Regions from separate parts of the Micromonospora sp. WMMD882 genome, predicted to be linked through region 1. Evidence: riboswitches for the same ligand, from Rfam matches in the RefSeq annotation. Region 1 holds a riboswitch; each other region holds the start of a gene.
The links. Region 1 has a riboswitch for cyclic di-AMP ahead of O7606_RS09860 (C39 family peptidase). Riboswitches for the same ligand answer to the same signal wherever they lie in the genome.
Positions count from the first base shown of each region.

Region 2: it holds a riboswitch for cyclic di-AMP, as region 1 does, so the genes downstream of both, O7606_RS27295 (hypothetical protein) here and O7606_RS09860 (C39 family peptidase) in region 1, are expected to answer to the same signal.
Region 3: it holds a riboswitch for cyclic di-AMP, as region 1 does, so the genes downstream of both, O7606_RS16235 (hypothetical protein) here and O7606_RS09860 (C39 family peptidase) in region 1, are expected to answer to the same signal.

Region 1 covers NZ_CP114903.1:2,467,658-2,477,330, reverse strand. Annotated here, with positions in the region: gene O7606_RS09890 (DNA topoisomerase (ATP-hydrolyzing)) at 1-628, shown strand, start outside; gene O7606_RS09885 (solute carrier family 23 protein) at 756-2,069, opposite strand; gene O7606_RS09880 (alpha-ketoglutarate-dependent dioxygenase AlkB) at 2,143-2,778, opposite strand; gene O7606_RS09875 (acyltransferase) at 2,945-4,195, shown strand; gene O7606_RS09870 (hypothetical protein) at 4,206-4,688, shown strand; gene O7606_RS09865 (hypothetical protein) at 4,817-5,596, shown strand; cyclic di-AMP (ydaO/yuaA leader) riboswitch at 6,020-6,160, shown strand; gene O7606_RS09860 (C39 family peptidase) at 6,163-7,008, shown strand; gene O7606_RS09855 (CDP-glycerol glycerophosphotransferase family protein) at 6,996-8,687, opposite strand; gene O7606_RS09850 (bifunctional cytidylyltransferase/SDR family oxidoreductase) at 8,723-9,673, opposite strand, start outside.
Region 2 covers NZ_CP114903.1:6,298,512-6,308,184, forward strand. Annotated here, with positions in the region: gene O7606_RS27285 (STAS domain-containing protein) at 155-523, shown strand; gene O7606_RS27290 (5'/3'-nucleotidase SurE) at 588-1,421, opposite strand; gene O7606_RS27295 (hypothetical protein) at 1,696-2,793, opposite strand; cyclic di-AMP (ydaO/yuaA leader) riboswitch at 2,798-2,929, opposite strand; gene O7606_RS27300 (cation diffusion facilitator family transporter) at 3,084-3,998, opposite strand; gene O7606_RS27305 (AAA family ATPase) at 4,307-6,424, opposite strand; gene O7606_RS27310 (alpha/beta hydrolase) at 6,548-7,486, opposite strand; gene O7606_RS27315 (hypothetical protein) at 7,741-8,073, opposite strand; gene O7606_RS27320 (DUF3145 domain-containing protein) at 8,450-8,941, shown strand; gene O7606_RS27325 (glycoside hydrolase family 3 N-terminal domain-containing protein) at 9,023-9,673, shown strand, end outside.
Region 3 covers NZ_CP114903.1:3,886,005-3,895,677, reverse strand. Annotated here, with positions in the region: gene O7606_RS16275 (ferredoxin) at 1-22, shown strand, start outside; gene O7606_RS16270 (hypothetical protein) at 94-243, opposite strand; gene O7606_RS16265 (FUSC family protein) at 451-1,728, shown strand; gene O7606_RS16260 (C39 family peptidase) at 1,778-2,494, opposite strand; gene O7606_RS16255 (hypothetical protein) at 2,818-3,615, opposite strand; gene O7606_RS16250 (hypothetical protein) at 4,157-4,570, opposite strand; gene O7606_RS16245 (helix-turn-helix domain-containing protein) at 4,824-5,168, opposite strand; gene O7606_RS16240 (carbonic anhydrase) at 5,364-6,047, shown strand; gene O7606_RS16235 (hypothetical protein) at 6,114-7,130, opposite strand; cyclic di-AMP (ydaO/yuaA leader) riboswitch at 7,134-7,265, opposite strand; gene O7606_RS16230 (YibE/F family protein) at 7,462-8,757, opposite strand; partial or broken gene O7606_RS16225 (DivIVA domain-containing protein) at 9,131-9,193, opposite strand; gene O7606_RS16220 (hypothetical protein) at 9,238-9,651, opposite strand.

The sequences.
Region 1 (9,673 bases):
GACCGTGGTCGGTCTGGCCCCGCTCGGCCCGGCCGCCGAGGGCTCGCCCGGCCTGGCCCTGGGCACCAGGCAGGGCGTGGTCAAGGTGTGCGCCCCGGACTGGCCGGTGCGCTCCGACGAGTTCGAGGTGATCGGCCTGCGCGACGGCGACGAGGTGGTCGGCGCGACCTGGCTGTCCGACGGTTCCGAGGCGCTGACGTTCGTCTCGTCCGAGGCGGCGCTGCTGCGGTTCCCGGCGAGCCTGGTCCGTCCGCAGGGCGCGCGGGGCGGCGGGATGGCCGGCGTCAACCTGCCGGCCGGCGCGCGGGTGGTGTTCTTCGGCGCGGTCCGCACCGACGACCCGGAGCACGGCGCGCCCATGGTGGTCACCTCGACGGGGGCGACGGTCAAGGTGACGCCGTTCGCGGCGTACCCGGCCAAGGGACGGGCGACCGGCGGGGTGCGCGCGCAGCGCTTCCTCAAGGGTGAGACGGATCTGGTGGCGGCCTGGGTCGGCCCCCGACCGGTGGGCTGCACCGCCACCGGCGACCCGGTGGAGCTGCCGGCCGAGGACCCCCGCCGGGACGGCTCCGGCTTCGCCGTGATGCTCGGCCCCGCCATCCTCGGCCACCACCTCTCCCGCGCCTGACCTCCCACCCCACCCGCCGCTGTCGACCAAGAGGTTCGCGCCCTCCGGGACGCCGGTCCCGGACCAGAACCTTGTGATCGACAGCGGCGGGCCGGCGGGCGTGTCGGGTGGGTGGGCGTACGGGGGTTCAGGGGGCGCGGAGGCGGTTCACCGCGCGCATGCCGTGGTAGATCAGCAGGGCGGCGGCGGTGCCGAGGGCGATGCCGTTGAACGAGAGGTCGCCGGTGACGAGTGTGTAGTCGGCGGCCCCGATGATCACCGCGACGGCGGCGGTGAACAGGTTGACCGGGTCGTGGAAGTCGACCCGGCTCTCGATCCAGATGCGCGCGCCGAGGATGGCGATCAGGCCGTACAGGGCGGTGGTCGCGCCACCGAGCACCCCGGCCGGCACGGTCAGGATCAGCGCGCCGAACTTCGGGCTGAGGCCGAGCAGCACCGCGACCAGCCCGGCCACCCAGTAGGCGGCGGTGGAGTAGACCCGGGTCGCCGCCATCACGCCGATGTTCTCCGCGTAGGTGGTGGTGCCGGAGCCGCCGCCGGCGCCGGCGAGCACGGTCGCCACCCCGTCGCCGAGGAACGCCCGACCCAGGTGCCGGTCCAGGTTGCGGCCGGTCATCGCGGCCACCGCCTTGACGTGCCCGGCGTTCTCCGCGATCAGCACCAGGATCACCGGGATCACCAGCACCGCGGCGCGGACGCTGAAGGTGGGCGCGTGGAACTCGGGGAGCCCCACCCAGGCGGCCTCCCGCAGGCTGGTCAGCGTCGCCGGGTCGAGCCCGCCGGTGGCGGCGGCGAACAGCCAGCCGACGACCACCCCGAGCAGGATGGACAGTCGGCCGAGGAAACCCCGGAAGGCCACCGTGGCCAGCAGGATCGCCACCAAGGTCACCACCGCGACCAGCGGTTGGGCCTTGACGCCGGTGCCGCTGCCGTTGCCGTCCCAGGCGACCGGGGCGAGGTTGAGGCCGATCAGCGCGACGATCGCGCCGGTCACCACCGGGGGCATCAACGCGTCGATCCAGCGCGACCCGGCCACCTGCACCACCAGCCCGACCAGCGCCAGCGCCACGCCCGCGACCACGATGCCGCCGAGCGCCGGGCCGAGGTCGCCGCCGGCCTTCGCGGCCAGCACCGGCGCGATGAACGCGAACGACGAGCCGAGGTACGACGGCAGCCGGTTGCCGGTGATCACCAGGAACAGCAGGGTGCCCAGCCCGGAGAAGAACAGCGTGGTGGCCGGCGGGAAGCCGGTGATCAGCGGCACCGTGAAGGTCGCCCCGAACATCGCCACCACATGCTGGGCGCCGATGCCCACCGTACGGGACCAGGAGAGCCGTTCCTCCGGGGCGACCACGTCGCCGGGGCGTACGGTGCGGCCGTCGCCGTGCAGCCGCCAGGGCGACCAGCGGGACGGTGTCTCGGTGGGGGATGGCTGGGTCATGGCGCGCGTGCCCTTCGCGTCGGGGATCAGGCGGGGACGGCGAACGACCCTGGACGTTTCTAGCAGAGCCCGGTCAGGCGACGCCGGCGGGCCGGAACTGGACGCTGACCCGGGGGCCGACCGGCCGGGTGGTCTTCGGGACGGCGTGCTCCCAGGTGCGTTGGCAGGAGCCGCCCATCACGACCAGGTCGCCGTGCCCGAGCGGGAAGCGCAGACCGGCCCCGCCGCCACGGGGACGCAGCAGCAGCGGCCGGGGTGAGCCGAAGGAGACGATCGCCACCATCGTGTCGGCGTGCGCGGAGCGGCCCCGGGTGTCACCGTGCCAGGCGACGCTGTCCCGCCCGGAGCGGTACAGGCACAGGCCGGCGGTGGTGAACTCCTCGCCCAGCTCGTCGGCGTAGTGCCGGTTGAGCGCGGCGCGGGCCCCGGTGAGCAGCGGGTGGGGCAGCGGGCGACCGGCGGCGTACCAGCAGAGCAGCCGGGGGACGTCCACGTCGGTGTCGTACATCCGGCGGCGCTCGGCCCGCCAGGGCACCTCGGTCAGCAGCGTGGCCAGCACCGGGTCGGAGCCGCGCACCCAGCCGGGCAGGTGGTCGACCCAGGCGCCCCGGGTCAGCCCGTGCCGGCGCACCCGACCGGCGAGCGGCCCCAGGGTGGCGCCCGCGTCGGCGAGATCCAGCATCGACGGCTGGTACCCGACGTGTGTCATGGCTGGATGGTACCGCCCTGATCGAACACCCGTACGAGCGTCGGTCGGGGTAGGGTGCCCGGCGGGCGGCTTCCGACCGCCCCGGCCGACCATCCCCCCGGCGTACGCCGATCGACCGACGGGAGAACCGCATGCCCCTCCGCGAGCCGTACCCGCGGGCGGTGTCATGACCAGCCTCACCCCGACGGCCGGTGTCGACCCGGCGGCGCACCGGCTGCCCTCCCTGACCGGTCTGCGGTGGATCGCGGCGATGCTGGTCTTCGGCTTCCACGCCGGGACGATGCGGATCGTCGCCGAGCCGAGCCACAAGGCGGTGGTGGACCAGCTCTTCACCCTTGGCCTGTCCGGGGTGCAGTTCTTCTACATCCTCAGTGGCTTCGTGCTGGTCTGGTCGGCCCGGCCGCAGGACACGAAGTGGCGTTTCTGGCGACGCCGGCTGGCCAAGATCTATCCGAACCACGTGGTGCTGTGGGCGCTGGTGCTGCTGGTCGGGCTCTGGTTCGCCGACCCGTTCAACGGCTCGGCCGCCGTGCAGAACCTCTTCCTGATCCAGGCCTGGAACCCGACCCCGGGCTACTTCTACAGCGTCAACACGGTGAGCTGGTCGCTCTCCTGCGAGCTGTTCTTCTACCTCTGCCTGCCGTTCGCGTTGCCGGTGCTGCGCCGGACGCCGTCCTGGGCGCTGTGGGTCGTGGTGGTCGCGGTGCCGTTGGTGATCCTGGCCCTCTGGCCGGGTCAGCTCCTGGTGCCCGAGGAGCACCGCTGGTGGTTCACCCAGGTCTTTCCGCTGGTGCGGTCGACCGAGTTCTGGATGGGGGTGGCCGCCGCCGAGCTGATGCGGCGCGGGCACTGGCGTGGCCCGGGGCTGCCGCTGGCCACCGTGATCTTCGTGGTGACCTGGCTGGTGGCCAGCGAGTGGATCCGGGCGGAGCTGTGGGCGGCGCTGCTGGCCGCCATGTACATCCTGGTCATCACGTCGGCGGCCCGGGCCGACGTGCGCGGGCTGCCCTCGCCGTGGCGGTCCCGGCCGCTGGTCTGGCTCGGCGAGGTCTCCTTCGCGTTCTACCTGGTGCACGTGTTCGTGATGATCACCATCCTGCGGCTGACCGGTCACCACGGCGTCGGCTTCACCGGCTGGACGGGCCCGCTGGTGGTGGTCGGCTTCCTGCTGCTGAACCTGCTGCTGGCCTGGCTGCTGTACCGCGGGGTGGAGACCCCGATGATGCGCCTGCTGGCGTCGCGCCGCCGCCGCGTGTCGACGGCCGGCCCGACGCCGCCCCCCGACACGGCGTCGACCCCCCACACCGGAGCGGCCCCCCACCCGGAGTCGGCCCCCGACACGGCTTCCGAGCCCGGGGCCGGCGGGTCGGTGGCCGACACGCCCGCCGTCGACGCGGGCGCCCGTCGGCCGGGGTAATCTGCTCCTCGTGCTCCCCGTCGCGTTCGACCGCCCCCGGTGGTGGTCGGCGCGCCGGGCGTTCCGGCTCCTCACCGGCCTGGCCGTGGCGGTGGCCCTGGCGCTGAGCGGTGGCCTCGCCACCGGCGGCCCGTCGGGCTGGTCCGGGGCCGCTCCCGCGCCGACGCGCCAGGCGCTCAGGCTCGAACCCGCGCCGCCCACCGGCCCGACCGTCGGGCCGACCCGGGGCTGGTCGGCCCCACCCGGCAACGTGCCCGTCCCCGCCGTCCCGGCCGCTGGCGTTCCCGGCGCGACCGCCGCCCGCGGCGCCGCCCCGGTGGCCGGTTTCCGCTGGTCCGGGGCCACCGACCGGGACGAGCGCGCGGCGCGGCGGTCCGCCGGCCCGACCGGCGGCGGGTCCGGCGCCCCGGCCGCCACCGAGCACGCCCCGGTCCGTCCGCTGGTCGGCGGGACACCGGGCGTCGCCGGTCCGCGCGCGCCGCCGCCGGGCTGAGCCGTCCGCCCGGTGACCCGCCCCGGGCCGGACGATCCGACGACCTCACCCCGCACGTGCCCGACGGCGGCCCGCCCGCGCCGGCGGTCGTGCGATCCGCCCGCTCCCTGTTCCGTGAGGTGCCGACGATGGACGTCGTTCTCTACGAGTTCCTGATCGATGTGCCCCGGGCGGCCGCCATCTGGTCCGCCCTGCTCGTGCTCGCCCTGTCCGTGCTCACCGTCCTGGTCGCCCGGCCGGAGCGGGATCCGGCCCGGCTGCCGGCTGTCCCTGCGTCGGCCGGGTCCCCGGCGGCTGCCCCGACCCCCCGGCCCGATCCGGCGGACCTGCGCCGGTACGCCGAGGAGGTGGCCGTCGCGGCGACCGGCGCGGCGCAGTCGGCCCGACGCCGACGCGCCGACTGGCTGACCGCCCAGGAGCAGGTCGAGCGGGCCTGGCAGGCGTACGACGAGGCGGAGACCGCCGCCCGCCGGTTCGTCGGTTCCGCCGCGCTGCCCGCCCCGCGTGCGCCGCGCACCCCGGCCGAGTACGCGGCCCGGGAACGGTACCTGCACCGGGCCGCGATGGCCGCGTACTGGCAGGGTGACCTGTCGGTGCGGCACCTCAGCGACGTGTTCGCCCACCGGCACGGCTGGGACCCCCGGCTGCACCCGGCCGAGCAGGAGGCCGTGCTGCACCGGGTGGTCCGTGACCTGCGCCGCGCCGAGTACCGTGCGGTCGCCGAGCGGGAGCGGGTGGCCTGGCACCACGCCGAGGTGGCGGCCACCGCCGCCCGGAGCCTGGCCGAGGAGGCGTACGTCGCCGCGGAGCGGCTCCGGGCGGCGATCCGGCCGGCGCCGGTCACGCCCCGGCTGGTCCCGGCGACGGCCCGCGGCGCCGCCCGCTGGCGTCCCGCGCGGGTGGGTTGACCACCCGCACAGCCGCCCCCGCCGCCCCCGCCCGCCCGGCCGCCCCTGGCGTCCGACCTTGCCGGGTGGCCGCCTCCTGCCGTACACGGCGTGGCCGGGTCGCCGATGCCGGCGCTGGGACGTCGTCGGGGCGGAGTGTGACCGGATCGTGACGTCGATCCGGGACTCCGGTCGGGGCGGGACCTTCGACGCCGGTCGTCCCGTTCTGCGCCGACTGACCCGGGGCCATTGCGGCAGTGGCGTCCCGTTATGACCCGGCGACACCGGAAAAACTGTCTGTCCCATTGAGTGGCGTCAGCGTGGGAACGGCCCGGAGTGTCGTCGTCGGACGCGTGTTTACGCAGCTCAGCACGCTTGGCAGCGGAATATGTGAGCACTAGTGTCGGCCCGTCCGGCACGGTTGAAGATCGCAGAGGGCGACGCCGCGCCGACCCGCCTAATCGTGACCACGAACCGGGGACCCATCCGCATGTGGGGTGAATCCGCCGGGCTCCGGCCCGGTGGTAGGGCGAACTTCCCGCCCGAATCCGTCAGCTAACCCGGTAGGCGGCTCCGGAAGGATCCCCATGACACCCCCCTTCAACCGCCAGACGCTCGCCCGCCGCCCCTACCGGGTGGCCGTGTCGGCCGCCGTGCTGGTGGCGGCGTCCACGGCAGGCGTGCTGCTCACCCGCCCGGACGCGCCGGCCCGGCAGGACGACACCGTCGCCACCGCCGAGGTGCGCCCGACCCCGGCGGCCAGCGGGTCGACCACGCCGGCCGCTCCCGTGCCGGTCAGCCCGTCGGCGTCGGCCAGCGACCCGGCCCGGCCCGGCGCGTCCGCCCGACCGTCGGCCCGGCGGGCGGCGGCCACCGCGTCGCCGGACCCGGACCTGTCGGCCAGCCCCACCCCGGCGAAGCCGCCGTCGACGAAGGTGCTCGACGTCGCCTACCAGGCGCAGACCACCTACTACTACTGCGGCCCGGCGGCCACCCGGATCGCGCTGACCGCCCGGGACGTCGTCCGCAGTCAGGACGACCTGGCCCGGCGGCTGAACACCACGACGTCCGGCACCAACTCGGCGGCCGACACCACCCGCGTCCTCAACGACCTGGTCGGCCGGGACGCCTACCGGACCCGCACCATCCCGGGCGGCGCGGCCACGACGGCCCAGACCGACCGGCTCCGGGCCGACGTGGTCCGGGCCGTCGGCAACGGGTACGCCCCGGTGGTGAACATCGCCGGCTCGGTCACCGACGTCGACGGCGGATGGCACTCGTACCCCGGCGGCCACTACGTGACAGTGGTCGGCTACCGGGCCGACGGCCGGACCGTCAAGATCGCCGACCCGGCGGACCCGGCCGCCGCGTCGTACTGGGTGACCGTCGACGTCCTCGCCGACTGGATCGCCACCCGCGGCTACTCGGCCTGACCCCGGCCGGCCGGGACCGGGGGCCGCTGGGCGGGCACGGTGGGCGTGCCCAGGTGCGCGCGGGCGGCCGACAGGAACCCCTCGGCGTACGACTCGACGGGGAAGTCGCCCAGGTAGTGGGTGCGCGTCGCCCAGCGGGCCCCGGCCAGCGGGTCGTCGCCGAGCAGCCGGTCCAGCACCCCGTCCACGTCGGCCAGGTCCCGCCGCAGCACGTAGCCGGACCGGGCCAGTGGGAACCGCGCGGTGAACTCGTCGCCGTCCGCGCCCATGTCGGTCACCACGTACGGCTTGCCGGAGTACAGGTAGTCGGAGATCACCCCGGACACGTCGGAGACCAGCGCGTCGGACCGGTTGACGCAGTCGACCAGGCTCAGCGTCCGACTGGCCTCGACGCCCCAGACGTGCGGCCGTCCGGTGCGGGAGCGGTCCGCCGCGAGCAGCTCGGTGACCCGGGCGAGCTGCCGCGCCGACGCCGGGTTCTGCGCGGTGTACGGGTGGGCGCGCAGGATCACCGTCGCGCCCCGGGCCAGCAGCCGGCCCACCAGCGCCTCGGCCACCGGCAGCGAGCAGTAGTCGGCGTCGGCGTGGTGGCCCGTCCAGGTCGGCGTGTACAGCACCGTCGGTTCGGCCGGCGGGGTCAGCGGCGGTCGGCGTACCTCGATCGCCTCGACCTGGGGGCGGCCGACGATGACGAACTTCTCCGCCGGGATGCGCACCCCGGCGCGGGCGTACCTGTCGATCGCGGCCTGCCCGGCGACGAAGTTCTTGTCGAAGATCGCGGTGACCGGGTTGGCGCTGGGCGCCTTGTCGCTGTCGCCGTGGTGGATCTGGATGTGGGTGAGCTGGGTGAACCGGACGCAGTGCGCGTTCTTCGCGCCGTGGTTGACGTAGAACGCCACCTTCAGGCTCGACGTCAGCGTCTCGTCCATCGCCTTCAGCGTCGGGCAGTACACCACCGGGGCGCGGGTGGCCGCCGCGATCGGGGCCAGGAACTCCGGCTCGCGCAGCAGCACCAGGAACGGCCGGCCGATCCGCTCCAGGTACGGCAGCCACATGGTGACCTGGTACTCCGAGCCGGGCGGGGCGGAGAAGTACAACAGGAACTCCGGCTGGTGCTCGCGCAGCGCGCGGGTCACCGGGCTGGCCGCCGCCGACGGGCGGAACCGCCGCCGGGCCAGTCGCAGCCCGACCACCCCGGCCAGCGCGCCGACGAGCAGGCTCACCAGCAGCGCGTACCAGGTGGGCAGGGCCAGCAGCGCGCCGAGCGCGACCGCCGCGACCAGCGCCGGGACGGCGACGCCGACGTGCCCGGCGGTCAGCCCGGCCCGCACCGGCAGGTTCGCGACGCGGATCTCCAACCCGCCGGCGGCGCGCAGCGGCCCGTCCAGCAGCACCAGGGCCAGCAGCGTCAGCCCGGCGGCGGCCAACGCCGGGTCGAAGCCGGCGTCCAGGCGACGGGCGTACCCGATCAGGACGCCCGCCGCGACCAGCACGGACTCGGCGGCCAGGTCGGCGCCGGGGCGGACCCGCCGTTCCCACGCCCCGGCCCCGAGGGCGGCCACCGCGAGCAGCAGCCCCGGCACGGTCGCGCCGGTCAGCAGCAGGACGAGGAAGGCCAGCACCGCCAGGCCCACGGTGAGGACCCGGGCGAGCAGCTTCCGGACCAGGGTGCCACGCATGTCGCCGACTTCTCCTGACTGGTACGGGATCGGGGTCAGCCGGCCGACGGCACGGCGGGACGGTCCGGGTCGGCCTGACCGGGCAGACGTTCCGGGTCGGTCCGGGCGGGCGGCGTCGGCTCGTCGGCGTCCCGGCGGACGTCGACGACCTGGCCGGTGAGGTCGGACAGCAGCACGTCCAGCGAGGCGCGGGCCACCGTCTCCGCGGCGAGCAGGGTGTGGCCGGGCTCCGCCCCGAACGCCCGCACGCGCATCGGGGTGGCGGTGCGTTCCGGGTTGACGCAGTTGACCCGTACGCCGAGCTCGGCCCACTCGTCGGCGAGCGCCTGGGTGAGGTTGACCAGCGCGGCCTTGGTCGCCGAGTAGAGCGCGTACCGGGCCCGTCCCCGGGTGTACGAGCTGGACGTGTAGAGCAGCAGTTGCCCCTTCGTCTGCCGCAGGTACGGCAGGGCGTGCCGGGCGACGGTGACCGGCCCGACGAAGTTGACCTGGAGCAGCCGGTCGATGGTGTCCTGGTCCATCTCGGCCAGGGCGCCCTTCTCCAGGATCCCGGCGGCCACCACCACGTGGTCGATCCGGCCGGTGGCCTCGTAGGCGGCGGTCAGCGCGGCCCGTACGTCGGCGTCCCGCTCCACGTGGGTGCCGGTGGTGGAGCGGCTGACCGGGAAGACCTGCGCGCCGTGCCGGCGGGCCAGCTCGGTCAGCTCGTGCCCGATGCCGTAGCTGCCGCCGAACACCACCAGGGTGCGGCCGGTCAGCTCCTCGGTGTAGCGGGCCTGGTCGACCAGGCGCGGGGCGCGGGCGGCGGCGAGCTGGAAGAGCTTGTCCACCAGGTGCACGTCCACCGGGTGGGTGACCTTGATGTTCTCGTCCGCCCCGTCGATCACCCGGATCGGCACCTCGGGCAGGTAGCGCAGCACCACCCCGCAGTCGTCGGTGGCGGCGAAGCGCGGGTCGTCGGCGGCCCGCCGGTACGCCTCGCGGAT
Region 2 (9,673 bases), 2.5 Mb from region 1:
TGAGGGGAAAATTTCGGATAAGGGTGATCCAGCCCGCCCTGATCCACGAATTGCTCATCCCCGGGGGTGGCGACCGAGGCGGTCGGAGGAATACTCTCGGTCGCGGCCCGCGTACTGATGAGGCGCCCGATGACGGGCGAGTGGAGGTGCTCGCGTGAGCCTGTCGATTGTGAAGTCGGTCCTGTCCGGTGGCGTCGTCCAGATCTCCCCGCGTGGGGAGATCGACGTCGACACCGCCTACGAGGTACGCGAAGCCGTCGTCGAGGTGCTGGCCAAGGGCCGCCCGAAGCGCATCGAGCTCAACATGAGGCTGGTCACCTTCATCGACTCCGTCGGCATCAGCGCGATGGTCGCAGGCTTCCAGACCGCCGAGGTGAGCGGGGTGAAGCTCGTCGTCACCGAGCCGAGCCGGTTCGTGCACCGTCAGCTCTGGGTGACCGGCCTGCTCGGTCTCTTCGGCGCTCCGGAGCCGTACTTCGCCGGCGCCGCCGCTCCCGAGCCCGAGGTGCTGCCCGGCGGCTGACCGGCCCGCTGCCAGCCGGCCGTGAGCGTGCCGACAGGCCGGTGGGGCAACCCGTGGCGTGCCGTCAGGTCGGCCGCCACGCCTCGCCGCTGAGCCCGGACAGGTCCACGTCCGACACCTCGGTGACCGCGCGGATCGCGGTCGCCGACGCGTACCCCTCGGCCAGCCAGAACAGGTCGGTACCGGGCTGCACGACCTGTTCCGGCGCCGTCAGGGCGGTACGCAGGTACCCGTGGCCGGTCTCGGCGACGGTCATCTGCGCCTGGCCGAAGCTCGCCAGGGCGGCCCGACGCACCCCACGCAGCCGCTCGTACGGCAGATCCGGGGCGTTCACGTTGAGCACGCTCTCCACCGGGCCGCCGGTGAGCCGGGGCAGCAGGTCCAGCGCCACCCGGGCGGCGGTGGACCAGTGCCGCCCGACGTCCCGTACCCGCATGGCCGGGTTCCCGGCCGGGCCGCCGGCGACGGCTCCGGCGGACGGGGGCACGTCCAGCGAGACCGCCATCGCCCGGCAGCCGTTGGCGGCGGCGGTGAAGGCCGCGCCGACCGTGCCGGAGTGCAGCACCGCCCGGCCGACGTTCGCGCCCCGGTTGACCCCGGCGAGCAGCACCGACGGCGGTGGCCCGAACGCCCCGCGCACGGCGATCAACACGACGAAGCCGGGGGAGCCGGCGACCCCGTAGACGGGCACGTCCGGCAGCTCGGGCAGCGGCTGCTCCCGCACCACCACGTGCCCCTCGTGCTCCACCGCCGTCATCGCCGCGCTCGCCCCGCTGGCCTCCTCCAACGGGGCGGCCACCACCACGTCCAGCCCCCGGTCGACGGCTTCCCCGGCGAGCCGGGCCAGCCCCGGCGCGGTGACGCCGTCGTCGTTGGTGACCAGCACCCGCAGGCTCATCGTCCGACCGTCCGGTCGGCCGCCCCGCTGGGACTGGTCGGCGTCTGCCGGTGGTCACCGGCCGGGGCCGGCACGTGCCTGTCGGGGACGTCCACGCCGGTGCCCACCTCTCGTCCGCTCGCGCGGCCGGATTCCCCGCCCCGGGCCCGTCATGCGACCTCTTTCGCCGGCCGCGGCCGGCGGGCCGGACCCGCCGCGACGCCGGCGGGGCGGTGGACCGGGCCGCGGCCCGCCGCTTCTCGGGGAAGCCGGCGGCGGACCGGGGCGGACGGCGTCAGTAGACCGACAGGTGCACGTGGTTGGTGTGGTCGCTGGACGGGTCGCCGTTGGCGCCGCTGTACGACTTCCAGCCGCTGCTCGGCAGCCAGATCTGCCGGTACCAGATCACGTACAGCACGGCGAGGCGGTCGGCGTTCTTGACGAAGTACGCCGCGAGGTTGTTGCCGTAGGTGCGGTCACCGCCGGTGGCGTCTCCGCCGAAGCCGTTCTTCTGGGCGGCGAAGTCGCAGGCCCGGCCCTTGGGATGCTCGCCGGAGCCGCCGGAGCGGTAGCAGGAGACGTAGCGGGTGAAGCCTGCCGACTTCGCCTGGTTGAGCGCGTGCAGCGTCCGGGGGGTGACGCAGCCGTCGGCGGGGGTCGGGTCGTTCACGCTGCACGACTCCCGGGGCCACGAGCCGTCGGAGTTGCGCGGTGCCGGCTTGGCCGTGGCGGCCCCGGACGACGACGACCCGTTGCCGCCGCTGTTGCCGCCGCCACTGGCCTTGGGCGCGGCGTTGTTCTGCGCGGCGGCCACCGTCAGGGCCCGTTCGGCCTGCTGCTTGCGCTTCGCCATCACCTCGACCTGCTTGCGCTGCTCGGCGATCTCCTTGGCCAGCGCGGTCTTCGCCTGGTTGGCCTGGTCCCGGGTGGCGAGCAGGCCGCGCAGCTCGCGGTCCTCGTTGGCGGCGACCGCGTCCAGCGCGGCGGCCCGGTCCAGGAAGTTCTCCGGCGAGTCGCTCTGCAGCAGCGCGGAGACCGGCCCGAGCCGACCGCTGCGGTACGCCACGCCGGCCAGCGCGCCGACCTTCCGGTCCCGGACGACCAGGTCGGCCTCGATCGTCTTGAGCTGCTCGTCGAGCTTCCGCTGCCGGCCGATCGAGCCGTCCAGCGCCTTCTTGGCGTCCAGCCAGCCCTTGCTGGCCGCCTCCAACTGGGCCCGCAGCGCCGGGGTGCCGCCCTCCGGGTCGTCGCCGGGCGCCTTCGCCGCCAGCGGTGGGGCCGCCGCGGCGGGAACCACCGCCACCGGGGTGACGGCGACGCCGAGGGCGAGCGTCGCGGCGATCAGCGCCACCATCCGGGCGGCGTTACGTCGTACGGGTGCCACTACTGGCATGAAAGTGTCCTTCCGTCAGCCGCCGACCGGGTTAGCTGACGGGTTCGGGACGGAAGATCCCTACCGCGGACGCGGATGCACCCCATGAACATGGTTCCCCGGCTCGCCCTGACTGGCGATTAGGCGACGGTCTCCGCAGGCGCCGATGGGCGCCGCCCGGCGGTGACCGGATCCGAGACTACCGAAGCCGACGCCCCGGCGGCAGCGCAGGCCACCCTGCCTCCGGGAGACGACATCCGCAAAACTGGCATAATCCGGACAATACTCTCCCAGATTTAAGCCTGCCCTAATTACCACTCAACTCGACCACACGCCCCGGGTGACGCAGTGGGCTCGACCTGTAACGTGGCGTGCTCGATGTGGAAGTCCTCGTGCAGCGCGGCCCGCGCGGCGGCCAGCACCGAGCCGACCTCCGCGTCGGGCTCCATGGTCAGGTGGGCGGAGGCGACCTCCATCCCGGAGGTGAGCGTCCACACGTGCAGGTCGTGCACCTCGACCACGCCCGGCACCGTGCCGAGCCGGTCCCGGACGGCGTCCACCTGCAGGTGCTCGGGGGCGGCCTGCACCAGGATCCGCAGCGCGGCCCGGGCCAGCCGCCAGGTGCGCGGCAGGATGAACGCGCCGATCGCCACCGCCACCAGCGGGTCCGCCCACCACCAGTCGGTCGCCATGATGACCAGCGCGGCGGCGATCACCCCCACCGACCCGAGCAGGTCGGCCACCACCTCCAGGTACGCCCCGCGCAGGTTGATGCTCTCCCTGGCCCCCTCGCGCAGCAGGCCGAACGCGACCAGGTTCGCCAGCAGGCCGAGCGTCGCCACCACCAGCATCGGGCCGGTGACCACCTCGTGCGGGTCGCCGAACCGGCGGACCGCCTCGACCAGCACGTAGACCGCCACCCCGGAGAGCAGGACGGCGTTGGCCAGGGCGGCGAGCACCTCCAGCCGGTAGAGCCCGAAGGTGCGCTGCGGATCCCGTCCGGCCCGCCGGGTTGCGGTGATCGCGGCGAGCGCCATGCCGATGCCGAGCACGTCGGTGAACATGTGCCCGGCGTCGGAGAGCAGGGCGAGCGAGCCGGTGCCGAGCGCGGTCACCGCCTCCACCACCATCAGCCCGGCGAGCAGCGCGAACGCCGTCCACAACCGGCCGGTGTGCCGCCGCGCGGCGTTCGCGATCCCACCGTGGTGGTCATGACCTGCGCCCACGCCCACACCCTCCGTCCCTGTGTCGGACCGGATCCAATGTATGTTCACATCGCTATGTGTGCAAGTGACCCACGCCGTGCCGGGCTGCGCCGTGCCGGACCGTGCCGGGCTGCGCCGTGCCGGACCGTGCCGGACCAAGTCGGACCGCGGTTTGCCCTTTGCTCTGCACCCGTGCACGCGCCGGCTACGCGTCGTGACTGACGCGTCGGTGGGTGCAGAGCAAAGGAAGCAAAAAGAACACCATGCCCCGGCCCCATCATGCCCCGGCCCCGCGTCCGGCCCCGGCCCCTTCTCCGGGCCAGTCGGACTCAGTCGACTGGATCGATGGTGGTCAGTCGCTGGGTGGCGCGGGACAGGGCCACGTAGAGGGTCCGTACCCCCGAACCCGGCTCGGCCCGGATCTCACCCGGCGCGACCAGCGCCACCCCGTCGTACTCCATGCCCTTGGCCTGGAGGCTGGTCACCACCTGGAGCCGGGGCGAGGCCAGCCCGGTCAGCCAGCCGGCCACCTCGTCCCGACGCGGCACCGGAGTGATCACCCCGACCGTGCCGGCCACCTCCGCCAGCAGCGCGGCGACCGCCTCGACCGTGCGGGCGGCCAACTCCGCCGCCGACGTCCGCAACGCCACCGGCGGCACCCCGGTGGACCGGACCGCCGTCGGCAGCGGCAGATCCGGATGCACCGTACGGATCTCGGCCGCCGCGACCGCGAAGATCTCCGCCGAGTTGCGGTAGTTGGTGGTCAACGTGAACTCGTGCCGCTTGCGCCGGCCCAGCGCCTGGTCCCGGGCCCGGGTCAGCTCCGCCGGGTCACCGGTCCACGCGGTCTGCGCCGGGTCGCCGACCACCGTCCAGGACGCCAGCCGGCCCCGCCGGCCCAGCATCCGCCACTGCATCGGCGACACGTCCTGCGCCTCGTCCACCACCACGTGCGCGTAGTCCCGGTAGTCGGCCGGACGCTCCCGGGCCGCCGCCCGCTGGGCGCGCTGCCGGTCGGCGAAGGTGCTCAACTCGCGTACCCCGCCGGCGAGCTGGAACGGGTCACGCTGCCGGCGGGCCGGTCGCATCGGCTGGCCGAGCAGGGTGTCCAGCTCGTCGAGCAGCGCGACGTCCGCGATGGTCAGGCCGTCGCTGTCCAGGGTCCGCCAGGCCGCCGTCAGCGCCCGGATCTCCGCCGCGGAGAGGATCCCCCCGGCGTACGCGCGCAGCCGCTCCGGCCGGGTCAGCCAGCCGAGCACGTGACGCGGGTGCAGGCGCGGCCACCACGCCTTGAGGAACTCCCGGAACTCGGTCCGCTCGGCCAGCTCGTCCTCGAAGGCGCGCTGCGTCGGCAGCCCGACGATGCCCAGCTTGCGGGCCTGGGACCAGAGCGCGGCGAAGATCCCGTCGAAGCCGGCGCGGCGAGCCTCGTTGCGCCGTGCGCCCCGGGGCAGCGCCCGGGCCCGGATCGCGTCCAACTCGCCCCGGCCCAGCCGGAGCAACTGCCCCCGGTAGAGCAGCCGGAACTCCGGCGGGCCGTCCGGCGGGGCGTCCCGGGACGCCCGCTCCAGCACCCGTCGCATCCGCAGCGAGCCCTTCACGGCCGCCACGTCCGGCGGGTCGGTACGGGTGGCCGACAGCCCCGGGAAGAGCGTGCCCAACGAGCGCAGGGTGGCGGTGTCCTCGCCCAGCGAGGGCAGCACCGAGGCGATGTACTCGACGAACACCGTCGACGGGCCGACCACCAGGATCCCGCCCCCGGCGTACCGGCTGCGGTCGGCGTAGAGCAGGTACGCCGCCCGGTGCAGGGCGACGGCCGTCTTGCCGGTGCCCGGCCCGCCGGAGACGATGGTCACCCCGGAGGCGGGGGAGCGGATCGCCTCGTCCTGCTCCCGCTGGATGGTGGCGACGATGTCCCGCATGCCCCGTCCGGTCGCCCGGGACAGCGTGGCCAGCAGCGCGCCCTCCCCGACCACCGGCATCTCCGGCGGGGCCGCCGCCGGGTCGAGCAGGTCGTCCTCGATCCGGGTCACCCGCTCCGCCGAGGAGCCGATGGTGCGCCGGCGCACCACGTTGCCCGGCTGTGCCGGCGTGGCCTGGTAGAAGGCGGCGGCGGCGGGGGCCCGCCAGTCCACCACCAGCGTCTCGGCGTTCTCGCCGCGGACGCCCAGCCGGCCGACGTGCAGCACCGAACGGTCCCGCAGGTCGAGTCGGCCGAAGACCAGCCCCTCGTGCTCGGCGTCCAGCAGGTGCCGCCGCTGCGCGGCGTGGAACACCATCGCGTCCCGCTCGACCAGCGCCCCCACGTTGCCGACCCGGGCCAACTGGTAGCCGTCCCGTTCGGCGCGGGCGGCCGACCGCCGCAGCTCGGCCAGTCGGGCGTACACCCGGTCGAGATGCCGTTGTTCGACGGCCATCTCCTGTTCGAGGGTGTTCTGGTCGGTCACGCCCGTGCTCCTGTGACGATCGGCTGGTCTCAGACGCCGGACGGACGCGCGCCGCGCCCTCCCGACCGGCTGAGGGTACGGGGAGCCGCCGGTCACCGTCGCGCCGGTGCGGGAAGAGGCCCCCTACCCGCCAGCCGTCAACAGCGGACCCGCCCCGGCGTCGGCGTCGGCGAGGACCCGGCGGAGCACACCGGTCAGGGCGGCGTTGACCTCGTCCGGCCGTTCCATCATCAGCATGTGCCCGGCGCCGGGGCAGACGGTCAGCTCGGTCTGCGGCAGCGCCGCCGCGATCGACTCGGCGCACGGCGGCGGGGTGAGCCGGTCCCGGTCGCCGACCAGCGCCGCCGCCGGCACGTCGCCCAGCTCGGCGAGGGTGTCCAGCCGGTGCTGCGCGCCGATCGAGGCCCGGAAGCCGCCGATCGAGCGGAGCGTGGCCCGGGCCACCGCCGAGGTGACCAGGCGGACGTCGGTCGGGTCGCACCGGTCGCCGAAGAGCAGCCACCGCAGCGACGGGCGCAGCGCGCGCAGCAGCGCCTGCGGGGGCCGCCACGCGCCGCAGCGGGCCAGCACCCCGGCCCCGGTCGTCTCGGCCAGTCGGATCAGCCGGGCGATCCGGGGGGAGAGCCCGTACGCGGTGTGGGTGTGCCCCTCGGCGGTCGTCGACACGAAGACCAGCCCGGCGGTACGGGCGGCGAAGTGCCCGGGGTGGCGGTGCGCGTACTCCATGATCGTCATCCCGCCCATGGAATGCCCGACCAGCACCACCGGCCCGGTCGGCGCCAGCTCGTCGAGCACCACGGACAGGTCCTCGCCGAGCTGCGCCAGGGTGGCCGTGGGCAGGTCCATGCAGCTCGACCGCCCGTGCCCCCGGGCGTCGTAGGTGACCACCCGGACCCGGTCGGCGGTCAGCTCCGCGAGCCCGGCGAGCTGCCGGTGCCAGCTCCGCCCGTCCAGGGTCCACCCGTGCAGCAGGACCACCGTGACCTCGGCGTCGGCGGGGCCGGTGACCTCCGCGTGCAGCCGTACGTCGTCGGGAAGCCGCACCTCGTACCGCTCCGGCATCGCCACCTCCCCTGGAACCGGGCCGACCCGGCGTCGCCGGGTACCCGGCGGTAACCCATCGGCTACCCGCCATCAGACCACGCCAATCGTGGCGAGAGAAGATTCACCGGGCCGGATCGGCGCGGAGGGTCAGAAATCTATCGACGCGAATTCCGTTCACGGCGGATCCCGTTCCCGGCGGATCCCGGGCACGACGAGAGCCGCCCGCCGGGTCGACCCGGCGGGCGGCTCTCGTCGCGTGTCGCGTACGGAGGTCAGGCCGCCTCGAAGACGCCGGCCTCGACCAGGCGCTTCTCGGTCGCGTCCCAGCCGTCGCCGGGGTGCGTGGCGTTCAGGTTGTTGATCTCCGCGCGGATCTTGGCGGCGTGCCCGGCGGCGGCCAGCACCCGGATCTCCTCGACGAAGGCCTCGGAGTCGGTGCGCAGGTGCGCGGTCTTGCCGTTGGTCAGGTTCCGCACGTAGGCGTGCTTGCCGCCGTTGAGCGGGATGAGGTACTTGAACTCGCCCAGCACGCTGAGGGCGCCACCCTGGCCAGCCTGGCCGGCCCGGACTGACGCGCGCGCGGTCTTAGAGGTGTTGCTCGCCACGGAGGTACTCCTTGCAAGACGTACGGGAGGACGGGAAGTCCGGGGGCGTGCGGACCGCCCCCTGGAGGGAGGGCGGGCCCGCGTCAGGCGTGGCGCCGGGCCGCAGGCTGGTGCAGGTGCCGCAGGCCGGTGAGGCGCCACAGGGTGGTGCGCGGCGGCACAGACCGCCGAGTGAACTGTACACGATCCCGGTTCCCCGGACGGTCGGTGACCGTCCCCCGACGCAACCGCCGCCACCTGCCGGGCTATTCCGTCCGGCGGATTTTCCGATTCTCTGGCGCATCATCCGCCACACCAGTCATCATGTGTTACCTGGTACCACTTGGCGATCGAGGTCGTAGGGGAAGACGCACCTCGCTCTCCGGGAGGTTCCACCGTGCCAACGCGTGGCGTCGTATACGTCCACTCCACTCCGCTCGCCGTGTGCCCGCACGTCGAGTGGGCCATCGCGCGCGTGCTCACCGCGCCGGTCAGCCTGCAGTGGACGGCCCAGCCCGTCGATCCCGGCGCCCGCCGGGCCGAGTGCGGGTGGACGGGCCGTCCGGGTACGGGCGCCGAGCTGGCCGCTGCCCTCCGGCAGTGGCCCATGATCCGTTACGAGGTGACCGAGGAGCCCAGCCCCGGCGTCGACGGTGAACGTTTCATGTACGTGCCGGGCCGGGGCCTGTTCCGGGCCACCGTGGGCGCGGCCGGTGACATCCAGCTCGGCGAGGACCGGCTGCGCACGATCATGGCCGCCGCCCGGGGGCCGGAGGCGCTCGCCCACGCCCTCGACAAGGCCCTCGGCACCTCCTGGGACGCCGAGCTGGAGCCCTACCGCTACGCCGGCGACGGCGCCCCCGTCACCCTCCTCACCCGGGTCGGCTGACCCGCCCACCCCTCCCCGGCCGGGGAGGGGTGGGAGCGGGGGATTTGGTGGGCGTGGGGGAAGGCTGGTGGGATAGGGGGTGTGTCGTCCCTGCTTCGGCGTACCGGCGCCGCCTCCGTCCTGCTGGCCGTCCTCGGCGCTGCGGGGTGCGCGGGGACAGCGGGACCGTCGGCCGCCCCGAGCGCCAGCCCGACGGTGACCACCTCGGCTCCCAGCCCCAGCCCGGCCGCCGACCCCGCCGCCCGGGCGGCCGAGCTGGTCGCCCGACTCGCCGACGAGGACCTGGTCGGGCAGGTGCTGATGCCGTACGCCTACGGCAGCTCGGCCACCGACGTGTCGGCCGGCTCGGCGCAGGGCAACAAGGCGCTGGCCGGGGTGGCCACGCCGGCCGAGATGGTGGCGAGGTACCGGCTCGGCGGGCTGATCCTGGTGGGCTTCTCCGCCGACGACCCGACCTCCGGCAACCAGGAGACCACCAACGTCGACAACCCGGAGCAGGTCCGCGCGCTGACCGGTGGGCTGCGCGCCGCCGCCGGCAAGCTGCCCGCCGGGGCGGCGCCCCTGCTGATCGGCACCGACCAGGAGTACGGCGTGGTCACCCGGATCACCGACGGCGTCACCCAGTTGCCCAGCGCCCTGGCGGCCGGCGCGGCCGACGACCCGGCCCGGACCGAGGCCGCCTGGCGGGCCGCCGGCGCCGAGCTCGCCGCCCTCGGCATCAACCTCGACTTC
Region 3 (9,673 bases), 1.4 Mb from region 1:
GCGGATCGCCCCCGAACTCTGACCCCCGCCCGAACTCTGGCCCCCGCCGAACTGACGCCGTGCCGTCCCCCGGGGCGACACGGCGGCACAGCGTCAGCGCTGCTTCTCCCGCAGCTCCGCCACGGTGGTCGGGCGACCGCTGAACGCGTCCCGCAGCCGGTCCACCAGACCGGTGCCCGGGGCGAGGTGCGGGAAGTTACGGATGTCGAACCGGTACCTCCGGCCGCCGCGCCGACCCCCCACGGCCGCCCGATCTTCCGGGAAGTGGAGCTGAGAAGGAAGCCCGGGGCCGCCGGTGACGGTTGGGCGGGTCCTGGCCGGGTAAGCGCCGCCGTGACCGCGTCCCGCCCGTACCCCCGCTCGGGGACCGACCGCACCGGCCGAGGTCGGAATGCCCGCACCGGCCAGGGGCGCTCCCGGCGGCCCTTCATCCGGTGGGCCCGGCACCAGTTGGCGCGGAGTCGCTACCAGGGCAGCCGGGCGGCGCGGTTGCGCCGCCGACAACTGCAGATCATCGCGCTGATCGCCACCCAGGCCGGGGCGGCGGCGGCGCTGGCGTGGTGGCTGTCGGCGAACGTGCTCGGCAACCCGAACCCGGTCTTCGCCCCCACGGCGGCGGTGGGCACCATCGCGGCGGCGATCGGCCAGCGCACCCGCCGCACGCTCGAACTGCTGATCGGGGTCGCGCTCGGCATCGTCATCGGTGACATCCTGATCTACCTGGTGGGCGCGGGAACCTGGCAGACCGGCTTCATCGTGGGCGCGGCCATCTTCATCGCGCTGGTCTTCGCCGGCCGCGGGGGCACGGTGGTCAGCCACGTCGGCGGTACGGCGGTGCTGATCGCCACCCTCTCCTCCAGCCAACGTGATCTCGAACTGCCCCGGATCGTGGACGCCTCGGTCGGTTCCCTCGTCGGGATGGTCGTGGTGGCGCTGCTGCTGCCCCTCAACCCGCACTGGATCCTGAACCGCGCGGCGGAGCCGGTCTTCGAGCTCTTCGTCGGCCAGCTCCGCAACCTGGCGTCCGCCCTGGCAAAAGGTGACCCGGACCGGGCCCGCGCGGTGCAGGACCGACTGCGCGCCATGGGGCCGGACCGGGAGCGGTTGCGGGAGGCGCTCAGCGGCGCCGAGGAGGTGGTGCGGATCTCGCCGGCGCGCTGGCACCGCCGGCAGGAGTACGAACGGTACGCCGTCGGCGTCAAGCACATGAACCGGATGATCGACACCTGCACCGACCTGGCGCGACGCAGCGCCACCCTGCTGGAGTACGGCGAACCCGTACCACGCGAGTTGTCGGCGGCCGTCGGGGAGCTGGCCGACGCGGTCGAACAGCTCCGCCGGGAGAGCCGGCGCCAACGTCCGCACGGTGAGACCCGGAAAGGCGCGTTGGCGGCGGCGTCGACGGCCGGTCGGGCGCGGCAGCACCCGCTCCGACCGTTCGGCGAGGCGGTACTCACCCAGATCCGGGCCGCCGCGAGCGACCTGGTCCGGGCCACCGGGGTGCGCCCGGCGGAGGCGAACCGCCTGGTACGGCGGGAGGTGCTACGCGCGGTGCACGCCGACCGGTCCCCGGACGTCGACCCGTCCCAGGACGACGACGTCTCATCCCCGGACGAAGGCTCGTACCAGGACGACGACTCGTCCCCGGGCTCGACCCGGGAGGACGACTCGTACCGTGACCCGGCCGAGGAGAGCGACTCGCCGCCGGGCTCGGCCCGGGGCGGGTGAGGGTGGTCGGGCCGGCCGCCCGGTGGGGCGACCGGCCCGGGGCGTCCGGTCAGGAGCTGTAGCCACGTTCGGCGATCCAGTGCGCCAGCCGGTCGGTGCTCATCCAGTACTCGCCGACCGGGTCGGCCGGGTCCGCGATCCGCACGGTGTCGCCACCGTCGCGGTAGGCGACCACGGTCAGGTAGTGCCCACCCGGGTACGAGTGCTGCCGCCCGACGCTGTCCACCGCGCTGCCCATGATGTTGGCCACCACCGGGTCTCCGGCGTCCAGCGCGTCGACCACGTCGGCGCGTAGCCGCTCGATCTGCTCGGGCCGGGCCGCCGGGCCCCGGATCTCCGTGGTCCGGTAACCGCCGCCGGTCAGCTCGTTGAGCACCCGGGTGATGTCCTCGGCGGAGGCGGTGCCGGCCTGCGTGGTGCCGAGCTTCGCGGCCAGCTCGTCCTGGCTGATCAGCTTGCCGTCGGCGGACAGGGCGATCCGGGTGGCCGCCGGACCGCAGTAGTAGAAGTTGGGCTGTGCCTGGTACGCGACGGGCACCGTACGCTCCCGGCGCTGGTCCCGGTCGTCCCGCCGGTCACCGCGGTCCCGGCTGTCGTCACGGTCGGTCGAAAGGGTGGGGCGCTGCCCGGCCACCGGCCCGTTCCCGGTCGGCCCGGCCAGGGCCGACCCGGCCGCGGCGCCGACCAGGGCCACCAGCCCGGCGGCGACCAGCCCGGCGACGGCGAGCGCACGCTCACGCTCACGCTCACGCAGGATCCAGTTCATGTCGAAGCTCCTTCGGGGGTGACGTCCCTCCGTGTCCGGCCGGAGGTGACGCCGGCACCACGTGGGCGCTCGGCTGTTCATGGAATCCGTCGGCCCTGCTCAGGCCCTACCGCCCGTTCAACGAGCCGCCCCCCGCGCCCATTCCGCCCCTGCGCCTCCCGCCGCCGCGCCCTCTCACCCCCCTGGTCCCTCCCGCCCCCTGGTCCCTCCCGCCCCCCTGGTCCCTCCCGCCTCAAGGTCAACTCGTCATCCCGGATAAGGCGGTATCCGCTGTGCGGGACACCGCCTTTTCAGGGATCTCTCTTCGGGGGCGGAGCGCGCTATCAGGCGACGGCGGCTCGCCCCCGCGCGAATTCGGTACGAACCGGACGCGGCTCGATAACCGGGACGGGCTGGGTGGGGGCGGTCAACGGGAGCAGACTGGTCGGCTCGGGCACCCGCTCGGCAGCGGCGCGCATCTCGTCCCGCAGGCTCCTGGCCGAGGCGGCGGCCAACTCGGCGGCCAGCCACGCGGCCTGCTCCCGGTCGGCGGCGGCGCGGTGCCGGGCGAGCAGATGGTCCCGGACGGCCCGACGCAGCACCATCTCCTGCTCGACCGGGTGGCGACGCGGATCCCAGCCGGCGCGCTGCGCGAGCACGTCGTCGAGCTGCGTGCGGGACAGCTCGTCACGCTCGTACGCGGCTGAGGCGGCCCGGTGCAGCCAACGTTCCCGGTCGGCGTACTCGGCGGGGGTCTGCGGCGTACGGGGCAGTGGCAGGGCGGCAGCGGCGGTCAGCCGGCGCAGATCCTCCTCGCCGGCCTGGTACGCCTGCCAGGCGGCCTCGACCTCGTCCTGGGCGGCGAGCCACTCGGCCCGGCGGCGCTCCGCGGTGGTCGCGGCCCGGTCGGCGGCGACGCCGATCTCCGTCAGGTAGCGGTCGAGATCCCGCTGCTCCTGTGTCGCCTCCACCTCCGGTTCGGCGGGCAGGACCGCCTGCCGGATCCGGTCACCGACCCGGAAGCGGTCCGGTCGGACGATCAGCATGCTGACGGCGGCCACGATCAGGCCGAGGAGGATCAGCCAGATGACAGCGGCTCGGGGAACGTCGATCAGGACGGAGGAGAGAACGGTCTGCATCATCACCAGCACCTCGTGACGAGGATGGACGGGACGGGGCTTAACTGGTTGCCGCGCGGGGTCGGAGCCTGACCTGCTCGGCGACCGGTGTCGGTCGGCCGCGCCACGAACCGCCGGCACGGGCGAGCGACGAAACTCGTCCGCGGACCGACAACCGGTCGACCGGCTGTCGACCGGGGACCGCCTGTCGACCGAGGCCTGGAGCGCCGGGGACCGGAGCGCCGGGGCGCGGCAGCCGGTCGGACAGTCGAGGCGACGGTCGAACGACCGACCCACGCGGTGATCCGGCGGCCGGGCGACGTAGTGGCCGAACGACCAGGGTCAGCGCGGTGATCCGGCAGCCGGGCGGCGCAGTGGCCGAACGACCAGGGTCAGCGCGACGGCCGACGGCCCGGGTGGCGCGACCGTCGATCGGCCGACCAGCGGCCAGGCAGTCGGTCAGCGGACAGAAAGCCGACCAGCGGCCAGGTAGTCGGCCAGAGAGCCGGTCAGCGGCCAGAAGGTCGGTCAGCCGACGGTCAGTCGTGGGGCGGACGCCTGCGGATCAGCCGAGGGGTGGACCGCGCCGGCCCAGCGGACCGTGGCCGGGAGCGACGGCCGGCGGCACGACCCGGGCCAGCGCGGGCACGACGACCGACCGGGCGACAGCGGCCGACCCGGCGGCGGGCACACCTGGCGGCTGCTCGGCGGACCCGGGGTGCGCGCCGACCGGCCGGACGGCGGTCTGCGGCAGACGTGGCACGCTGGTCGGCGTCGGCTGTGCCCCGGGCGCGACCGAAGTGGACGGCACGCCGGTAGTAGCCGGAATGGCGGCTGTAGTGGCCGGAGCGGCTGTGGCGGCCGTCGCGCCGCCGAGGGTCAGCGCGAAGACCAGTGTGGCGATCGCCAGCCGGGAAAGGACGCGTAGCGCGCGCAGCACCGTCGGCCCCAACGGACGGACGAAGGCTGACGGCTGCACCGTTCCAACCTAACCCGTGAGCGGTGTGGCCGCCTCCCCGCAGCACTGGTGTGACCGGTGCCACCGTGTCCTTCGGACCGGCGGCGTCGACGATCGGCGGGATCGGCATCGACGTCGGGCGGCGGTCGCCGCGCCACCGGCGCGGACCCGACCACTGTGGACCCGGGCCCGAGGGGTGACCAGGCCAGGGCCGGGGCGGTGCTCAGGCCAGGGGCGGGGCGTTACTCAGGTCGGTCCAGGGGCGGGGCGGTGCTCAGGTCGGGTCCAGGGCCGGATCCGTGTCGGGCTGCTCGGCGAACAGGGCCAGCAGGGCTCCCACGTGCTGGTACGCCTCGGCGGGATGCCGGAACCGCCCGGCCGGGTTCACCGTGTACTCGTTGCGCCGGCCGACCCGCGTCCGCTGGAGGTAGCCGCCGGCCTCCAGGTCGGCGACGATCGCCTGGGCGGCGCGTTCGGTCACCCCGACCTCGTCGGCGACGTCGCGGAGCCGAGCGGTCGGGTTGCGGGCGATGGCGAGCAGAACGTGTGCGTGGTTGGTGAGGAACGTCCAGTTCCGGGGGCTCCCGCTCGCGCCGCGTGTCGTCGCCATGACGGTCATGTTATGACCCGGCCCTCATGTTCCGGCCGCCCCCTCGACAGGGAGGAGTTCCGGTCGGACCGGTGAGCTGTCAACACCTGAAACGCAGATCACGTATATCTTGACGTAGTTTGCGCTCCGTGTGAACGTGGTGGCGAGCCGTGCCCGTCCCCGGGGGTCGGGGCGTACGGGCCGACCCGGCGAAGGGGTGGGAAGATGACCGTTCGCAAGGAGCCGCCTCCGACGAACCCGGCCGAGGCGCTGGCCGAGCTGCAGGCCGGCAACCGCCGTTTCGTCGCCGGCGAGAACCGGCACCCCAACCAGGACGCCGACCACCGGGCCGCCGTGGCGCAGGGGCAGCACCCGTTCGCGGTGATCGTCGGTTGCTCCGACTCCCGGCTGGCCGCCGAGATCATCTTCGACCGCGGCCTCGGTGACCTCTTCGTGGTACGCACCGCGGGGCACACCGTCGGCGCCGAGGTGCTGGGCAGCGTCGAGTACGCGGTGACCGTCCTGGGCACTCCGCTGGTGGTGGTGCTCGGGCACGACTCCTGCGGCGCGGTGCAGGCCGCCCGCGAGGCCGACGGCACCGGCACGGCGCCCCCCGGCCACCTCGGGTCGATCGTCGGCGCGGTGGTGCCCAGCCTGCGCCGGGCCGCCCGGGAGGGCGTGGACGACATCGACGGCATCGTCGACATCCACATCGCGCACACCGTCGAGGTGCTGCTGGAACGGTCGGTGACGCTGGCCCGCGCCGTCGAGCTGGGGCAGTGCGCGGTGGTCGGCATGTCGTACCGGTTGGCGGCCGGGGAGGTCCGGGTGGTGCGCGCGCTGCCGGCCGACGACCGGTACGCCCTCGCCGCCGGCCCGCTCACCCCGGCCGACCCCACCCCCCACTGACCGTCCGCCCGCGCGGAAAAGCCCTCCCCGGTACGCCGGAGGAGGGCTTTTCCGCAGGTCAGCGCGTCAGAGCAGGGACACGTGCACGTGGTCGGTGTGGTTCGAGGGGCCGCTGTACGAGCTCCACTTGGTCGACGGGAACCAGATCTGCCGGTTCCAGATGACGTAGTAGATGCCGAGCCGGTCGGCGTTGCGGACCAGGAACGCGGCGAGGTTGTTGCCGTACTTGCGTTCGTCGAGGGTGTCCCAGGAGCTGAAGCCGCTGTTCTGCAACGACCAGTCGCAGGCCCGCCCCTTCGGGTGCTCGTACGGCCCGCCCGACCGGTAGCAGCCGACGAACCGGTCGAAACCGGCCCGCTTGACCTCCTTGTACATGTGGAGGGTGCGGGGCGTGATGCAGCCGCTGGTGGTCGGGTCGTCCTCGGTGCAGCTCATCGGCGCCCAGTTGCCGTTGGAGTCGCGCCCGGGGCCCATCTTCGCCACCGGTGAGGTGGCGTCGACGTACCCGCCGGTCAGGCCGACGCCACCGACCAGGGCGAGCGCCTTCTCGGCCTCGGTCTTGCGCTTGCGCAGGATGTCGTTCTGTTTCTGCTGCTCGACCACCTCGGCGTCGAGCGCCTTCTTGGCCCGGTCCGCCTGGTCCTTGGCGGCGGCGACGGCGGCGATCCGCTTGGCGTTGATCCGGTTCATCTCGTCGAGCGCGCCGACCCGCCTGACGAACGAGTCGGGGCTGTTGGTGTCGAGCAGCAGGGCCGCCGCGCCGATCCGGCCCGTCCGGTAGGACTGGGCGGCGATCGTGGCCACCTGGGGGGTGAGCGCGTTCAGCTCGTTCTCGGCGCGTCGCCGCTCCAGGTCGAGGGTGAGCTGCCGTTCCTTTGACTTGTTCAGCTTCGCCTGCGCCTGCGCGTAGCTGCGGTTGGCCGCCTCGATCACGTCGTTGAGCATCTTCGGCTGCGCGCCGTCGTGCCCGGACGGGTTGGCGGGGGCGGCGCCGGCTGGCGCGGCGGCGGAGCCGAGGGCCACGGCGAGCGCGGCGAGCACAGCCACGGCGGGTCTCGCCCAGCGGCGTAGGGGTGCCGTCACAGTCTTCCCTTCCGTCGACCGCCGACCGGGTTAGCTGACGGGTTCGGGGCGGAAGTGGCCCCTACCGCCGAAGCGGATACACCCCACGAACCTGGTTCCCCGGCTCGCCCGTAGGCGATTAGGCGGTGGCCCCGCTGGCGCCGCTGCGCGCCGTCCGTGGCGGTGACCGGCAGCGAGGTTACCCGACAGTGCCGGTCTGGTTCTACGTCCGGATCCCGACCAAAAGCGCTATTTGACAATCCGATTCCGTCACTCGTGACACATTTATCAAGATCACGAGGGGTGATCGTCACGCTGCGGAGTTCTGCCATGTCGTATTCGTGCTCCTCGGTCAGCCCGGCCAGGACGTGGGACGGTCGGCGGATTCGACGGTGGTGGCGCGCGGGGCGCTCAGCGCGGCGAGCGCCTCGTCCCGGTCCCCGGCGGGCCGGGGCGGGCGGGGGCCGGCCGGGGCGCGACCCCGGCCGGCGGTGGTCACCAACGCGGCCAGGCCGGTGGTGATCGGTACGGCGGCGATCAGGCCGAGCGTCGCCACGATGCTGCGGACGATCTCCTGGGCGAGGAACTCGCTGGTCAGGATCTCGGTCATGCCCCGGGTGTCGGCGGTCAGCAACAGCAGCAGCGGCAGCGACGCGCCCGCGTACGCGAGCACGATGGTGTTGACCGTCGAGGCGATGTGCGCCCGGCCGACCCGGGTCGCCGCGCGGTAGAGCTGGAGTCGGGTGAGGTTCGGGTTCGCGTGGGCCAGCTCGGTGACCGTGGCGGCCTGGGTGACCGTCACGTCGTCCAGCACGCCCAGCGACCCGATGATGATGCCGGCCAGCAACAGGCCGTGCAGGTCGATGTCGGCCTGGAACATGGACAGCGTGGTGGCGTCCTCCGAGCCGTACCCGGTCAAATGGGTGAGACCGGTGGCCAGCGTGCCCAGAATGCCGGTGAGAACCAGACTGGCCAGCGTGCCGAGCACCGCGACGGACGTCTGCGCGCTGACCCCGTGGGTGAGGTACAACACCACGAACATGATCAGCGCCGCCCCGGTGACCGCCACCGGCAGCGGCGACTGACCGGCGCTGATGCCGGGCAGCACGAAGGTCAGCAGGATGCCGAAGCTGACCACCAGCCCGCCGAGCGCGGCCAGCCCGCGCCACCTGCCGAACGCCACGATCGCCACCGCGAAGACCAACGCCAGCCAGATCAGCGGCTTGCCCCGCTGGTGCGCGGCGATGTTGTAGTCACTCACCGACGGGTCGGTCGGATCGGTCAACACGACCAGCACCACCCGGTCGCCGACGTCCACCCTCGGCGCGCCCGGCCCGGCCGGGATCGGCGTCTCGACCTGCTGCCCGGCGTCCGGCCCGCTGTCCACGGACACCGTCGCCGTGCCGCACGGCCCCGCGCCGCCCTCCGGCGCCTCGGGCGTCGGCGGGCACGACTCGGTCACCAACCGGGTGACCGTGCCGTGGTAGCGCGGCGCGTCCGCGCCGCCGGGCACCTCCGGGGCGTCCCGGGGCCACAGCACCACCGCCGCGATCACGCTGAGCACGAACAGCGGCACCACCGTCGCGATCAGGATGCGACGCACCCGTGGCGACGCCGGCGCGGCCGGACTGCTGTGGTCGTGACCCATCACTACTCCAAACGATCCGCACACTGGTACGGCCAGCCCCGCCGCCCGGTTCAGCGTAAGGAAGGGCGCCTTCCTGACACCTCACCCCCGGCACCCCCCCATCGTGCCCGGGGAGCAGCATGCGCCGACCGCCGCCGTCCGGGAGGCGGACGTCACGCCAGATCCGGGCACGCCGCGACTGGTCGTCCTCGGCGCTCACCGTGGCCGCGCCGAAGTCGAACACAGGCACGTGGGCGAGGGAGTCACGCGGCGCGACGGCCAACGCGACCGCCGTCGCCTCGTCGGGCACCGTAACCGGCAGGCGCAGCACCCAGCGACCCCGGCTCGCCGCCGCCCGGATGTGCTGGCGCAGCCGTTCGACCTCGTCGGCGACCCGGTCGAGGTATGCGTACACCTGCTCCGGCGCGAGGCCCCGCCAGCGCCGCTCGAACCGCACGGCCCTGATCGCGTACGGCTCCAGCCGCTCCCAGGTCAGATGGATCACGACTGCCCTCCCGGGGCGGCGGGCGGTCCTGCCGTACCAGGGGCGGCCAGGGCGGCGACGGTCTCGCGGAGGACGGCGCCGGCCCGGGTGAGCTGGTCGGCGGCCTCGCTCCACTGCCGGCTGACCGCCTCGACGGTGGGGCCGTCCCGGCGCGCGGCGCGAAGCTGCTCCTCGGCGACCCTGATCCGGTGCGGGAACCGGTCGACCCGGTCGGCTGCCGCGCCCAGCCGTACGGCGACCATGGCCAGGGTGGCGCTCAGGTCACCGCCGCCCGCCCGCCGGCCTGGCCCGTCGCGCAGCCGTTGGACGCCCAGCCCGAGCAGCCGTTCCGCCTCGTCGACGAGGTCGAGCGCCAGTTCCGCGCCGCGCCGGGCCGCCCGCGCCGGGCCGCCCGCGCCGGGCCGGGCCACCCGTGTTCTTATCGGACCCGAA